2 regions of the Halobacillus naozhouensis genome follow, and region 1 is predicted to be linked to the other one. Evidence: a T-box and tRNA genes for the amino acid it is inferred to sense, from the RefSeq annotation. Region 1 holds a T-box; the other holds one or more tRNA genes.
The links. The T-box of region 1 lies ahead of ileS (isoleucine--tRNA ligase). A T-box ahead of a tRNA ligase gene usually reads a tRNA of that ligase, here a tRNA-Ile.

Region 1 (2,460 bases):
CAGGGAAAAACTCGGGGACCTTATCGTTCAGGATGGATGGATTCATATTCTGGCTGCTTCTGAAATCAGTGATTACATATGCATGAATTTTACCGGAGTGAAAAAAGCAAAAGTAAGCTTCGAGCAAAAACCGCTCAGCTCGATGATGGAGAGTAACGAAGTGTGGCAGTCAAAAGACGCCACGTTAAGCTCCTTAAGGCTTGATGTTGTTGTGAAAGAAATATACGGTGTCTCACGCAAAAAGGCAGCGATGTATATTGAAGCAGGCCATGTGAAAGTCAACTTCAAAACGGTGGAAAGCTCGTCTTTCCTTTTAGAAGCCGGAGATCTCCTATCTGTCCGGGGGAATGGAAGAAGCAGAGTGGACCAAATCAATGGCATGACAAAAAAGGAAAAGTATCGTGTGACGATTTCTAAATTAATTGGATAAATTAGAGGAATTACACGAGCGAATGTCGAAACAAGTACCATAGCTGTTTGTATCGACACTTATAGGGAGGTGGCCGGTGTGCCTTTAACACCACTTGATATTCACAATAAAGAATTTACACGCGGGTTCAGAGGGTATGATGAAGATGAAGTAAATGAATTTCTGGATCAAGTCATCAAAGATTATGAAATCGTCATTCGTAAGAAGAAGGAACTCGAACGTGAAGTCGAACAGATGAATGAACGTCTAGGTCACTTCAATACGATTGAAACGACGTTGAATAAATCTATTCTTGTCGCGCAGGAAACAGCAGAAGAAGTTAAAAATAGTGCGACGAAGGAATCGAAACTTATCGTCCGTGAAGCGGAAAAAAATGCGGACCGTATTATAAATGAAGCGCTTGAGAAATCCAGACGAATTGCTGTAGAAGTAGAAGAAATGAAAAAACAGGCGAAAGTGTTCAAGATGAGACTGCGTATGCTTGTGGAAGCGCAGGTTGAAATGATTGATAATGATGACTGGGATCATCTCTTTGAAACTGAGTTCGATGAAGAAATTGATCTGAAGGAAGAGCTGGCAAACAATAATACTTGACTTCGTGAACAGGATTACATATAATGCATAAGCATAAAGTGAAATGCCCGTGTTTATTTATCTTGGATAATTAAATATGAATTAAACGATGATAGGGAAAGTACGCAGGGATGCAAGGATCTGTTAAGCGATTCGGTGATGGTGGAAGACCGAAGCTTGCTTCTGTTGGAAAATCCCCCTTGAGTTACTACGTCGAACCAATATGCAGTAGATGTAGTCGTGTCATTCACGATACGAATAAGACAAGTGATTTAGCTGATTTTAGCTAATTTATTAGGGTGGTAACGCGAGCCTTCTCGCCCCTTTTTATGGGGTGGGGAGGCTTTTTTATCGTCTGAATTAAAAAGAGGCGCTTTAAGCTTTAGTTTTATGAAAATAAGGAGGAGCATCTATGAATTACAAAGAAACATTGTTGATGCCAAAAACAGAATTTCCGATGCGAGGCAATTTACCGAATCGTGAGCCGGAAATGCAAAAAACATGGGAAGACTTAAATATTTATCAGGAAGTTCAAAAACGGACAGAAGGTCGTCCGTTGTTCGTGTTGCACGATGGACCTCCTTATGCCAACGGAAGCCTGCACATGGGGCATGCATTAAATAAATCATTAAAAGATTTTATTGTGCGATATAAATCAATGGCTGGTTACCATGCACCATACGTACCTGGCTGGGATACGCATGGACTGCCGATTGAATCTGCCCTAGCTAAGAAAAAGGTTGATCGAAAAAAGATGTCTGTTGCGGAATTCCGCAAGCGCTGCGCCGAATATGCTTTAGGTCAGCTGGACAGTCAGCGAACTGAATTTAAACGGATGGGAGTTCGCGGGGACTGGGATAATCCTTATATTACATTAAATAAAGATTATGAAGCCGAACAAATTAAGGTGTTTGGTGACATGGCTAAGAAAGGGTATATTTATAAAGGTCTTAAGCCAGTTTTCTGGTCTCCATCTTCTGAATCTGCCTTAGCTGAGGCTGAAATTGAGTACCAGGATAAACGTTCACCGTCTATTTATGTAGCTTTTGACGTTAAAGATGGTAAAGGGCTGCTGGAGGGTGATGAGAAATTCATTATCTGGACGACAACGCCTTGGACGATTCCATCTAACTTAGGGATCGCTTTAAATCCGGGCTATGACTACGCTGTTGTTCAAGTAGATCAGAATAAATTTATCATTGCTCGCGATTTGTTGGACACTGTAGCTGAAAAGCTTGAGTGGACAGATTATGAAGTGAAGCAAGTTTTCAAAGGAAAAGAAGCGGATCGTATAACGGCCAAACATCCATTGTATGATCGTGAATCGCTCGTCGTTCTTGGTGATCATGTAACGGTTGATGGCGGTACAGGATGTGTTCACACAGCACCTGGTCACGGGGAAGATGACTTCTGGGTAGGACAGCAATATGGTCTTGATGTTCTTTGTCCTGTCGATC
Region 2 (2,460 bases), 1.7 Mb from region 1:
CGCCGTAAACGATGAGTGCTAGGTGTTAGGGGGCTTCCACCCCTTAGTGCTGAAGTTAACGCATTAAGCACTCCGCCTGGGGAGTACGGCCGCAAGGCTGAAACTCAAAGGAATTGACGGGGGCCCGCACAAGCGGTGGAGCATGTGGTTTAATTCGAAGCAACGCGAAGAACCTTACCAGGTCTTGACATCCTTGGACCACCCTAGAGATAGGGTTTTCCCTTCGGGGACCAAGTGACAGGTGGTGCATGGTTGTCGTCAGCTCGTGTCGTGAGATGTTGGGTTAAGTCCCGCAACGAGCGCAACCCCTAATCTTAGTTGCCAGCATTCAGTTGGGCACTCTAAGGTGACTGCCGGTGACAAACCGGAGGAAGGCGGGGATGACGTCAAATCATCATGCCCCTTATGACCTGGGCTACACACGTGCTACAATGGATGGTACAAAGGGCAGCGAAGCCGCAAGGTGTAGCAAATCCCATAAAACCATTCTCAGTTCGGATTGCAGGCTGCAACTCGCCTGCATGAAGCCGGAATCGCTAGTAATCGCGGATCAGCATGCCGCGGTGAATACGTTCCCGGGCCTTGTACACACCGCCCGTCACACCACGAGAGTTGGCAACACCCGAAGTCGGTGAGGTAACACATTATGTGAGCCAGCCGCCGAAGGTGGGGCCAATGATTGGGGTGAAGTCGTAACAAGGTAGCCGTATCGGAAGGTGCGGCTGGATCACCTCCTTTCTAAGGAACTATGGAAGGCGGACACAACCTTCGGGTTGATGGATGCTGATCCATACGGAAGACGCACTGGTTGGTTGTTCAGTTTTGAGAGATCAAAAAGTATAATGATGATCCCAAATGAATGGGCCTGTAGCTCAGCTGGTTAGAGCGCACGCCTGATAAGCGTGAGGTCGGTGGTTCGAGTCCACTCAGGCCCACCATTCAATGGGGCCTTAGCTCAGCTGGGAGAGCGCCTGCTTTGCACGCAGGAGGTCAGCGGTTCGATCCCGCTAGGCTCCACCATATAAAATTTCCTAAAACACAACGATACTATTGTGTTTTAAAAGCAACCCTTTGAATGGGGGATGAACCTTGAAAACTGGATAAGATATTTCAGAACGTGTTTGATCGCAAGATCAACACGGGATGACAAGACATCAAACATCAATTTTTAAACGTCTTTTCACAGATAGTTAAGTGAATAAGGGCGCACGGTGGATGCCTTGGTACTAGGAGCCGATGAAGGACGGGACTAACACCGATATGCTTTGGGAAGCCGTAAGTAGGCTGTGCACCGAAGATTTCCGAATGGGGAAACCCCCTGCTCGTAATGGAGTAGGATCGTTTACTGAATTCATAGGTAAACGAAGGCAGACCCGGGGAACTGAAACATCTCAGTACCCGGAGGAAGAGAAAGCAAACGCGATTTCCCGAGTAGCGGCGAGCGAAACGGAATCAGCCCAAACCAGAAAGCTTGCTTTCTGGGGTTGTAGGACACTCCATTGGAGTTACCAAAAAAGAAGATAGATGAATCGATCTGGAACGATCAGCCAGAGCGGGTAAGAGCCCTGTAATCGACATCTTCTTTTCTCCGGAGTGGATCCTGAGTACGGCGGAACACGAGGAATTCCGTCGGAATCCGGGAGGACCATCTCCCAAGGCTAAATACTCCCTAGTGACCGATAGTGAACCAGTACCGTGAGGGAAAGGTGAAAAGCACCCCGGAAGGGGAGTGAAAGAGAACCTGAAACCGTGTGCCTACAAGTAGTCGGAGCCCATTGATGGGTGACGGCGTGCCTTTTGTAGAATGAACCGGCGAGTTACGACTGTATGCAAGGTTAAGCATCAGAAGCGGAGCCGCAGCGAAAGCGAGTCTGAACAGGGCGCGTGAGTATGCGGTCGTAGACCCGAAACCGTGTGATCTACCCATGTCCAGGGTGAAGGTCAGGTAACACTGACTGGAGGCCCGAACCCACGCAAGTTGAAAATTGCGGGGATGAGGTGTGGGTAGGGGTGAAATGCCAATCGAACACGGAGATAGCTGGTTCTCTCCGAAATAGCTTTAGGGCTAGCCTCAGAATAGAAAGTCTTGGAGGTAGAGCACTGATTGGACGAGGGGCCCCTACCGGGTTACCGAATTCAGTCAAACTCCGAATGCCAACGACTTTGTTCTGGGAGTCAGACCATGGGTGATAAGGTTCATGGTCGAGAGGGAAACAGCCCAGACCGCCAGCTAAGGTCCCTAAGTGTGTGTTAAGTGGAAAAGGATGTGGAGTTGCTTAGACAACCAGGATGTTGGCTTAGAAGCAGCCATCATTGAAAGAGTGCGTAATAGCTCACTGGTCGAGTGACTCTGCGCCGAAAATGTACCGGGGCTAAACACACCACCGAAGCTGCGGATTGATCCGAACGGATCAGTGGTAGGAGAGCGTTCTAAGGGCTGCGAAGTCAGACCGTAAGGAC

Region 2: it encodes a tRNA-Ile, which carries the amino acid that the T-box ahead of ileS (isoleucine--tRNA ligase) is inferred to sense. The anticodon was not compared.

What each region holds. Positions count from the first base shown of each region.
Region 1 is NZ_CP121671.1:1,895,887-1,898,346, forward strand. It holds gene P9989_RS10005 (YlmH family RNA-binding protein) at 1-430, shown strand, start outside; gene P9989_RS10010 (DivIVA domain-containing protein) at 509-1,024, shown strand; T-box leader at 1,104-1,331, shown strand; gene ileS (isoleucine--tRNA ligase) at 1,416-2,460, shown strand, end outside.
Region 2 is NZ_CP121671.1:188,880-191,339, forward strand. It holds rRNA gene P9989_RS01105 (16S ribosomal RNA) at 1-738, shown strand, start outside; tRNA gene P9989_RS01110 (tRNA-Ile) at 862-938, shown strand; tRNA gene P9989_RS01115 (tRNA-Ala) at 945-1,020, shown strand; rRNA gene P9989_RS01120 (23S ribosomal RNA) at 1,189-2,460, shown strand, end outside.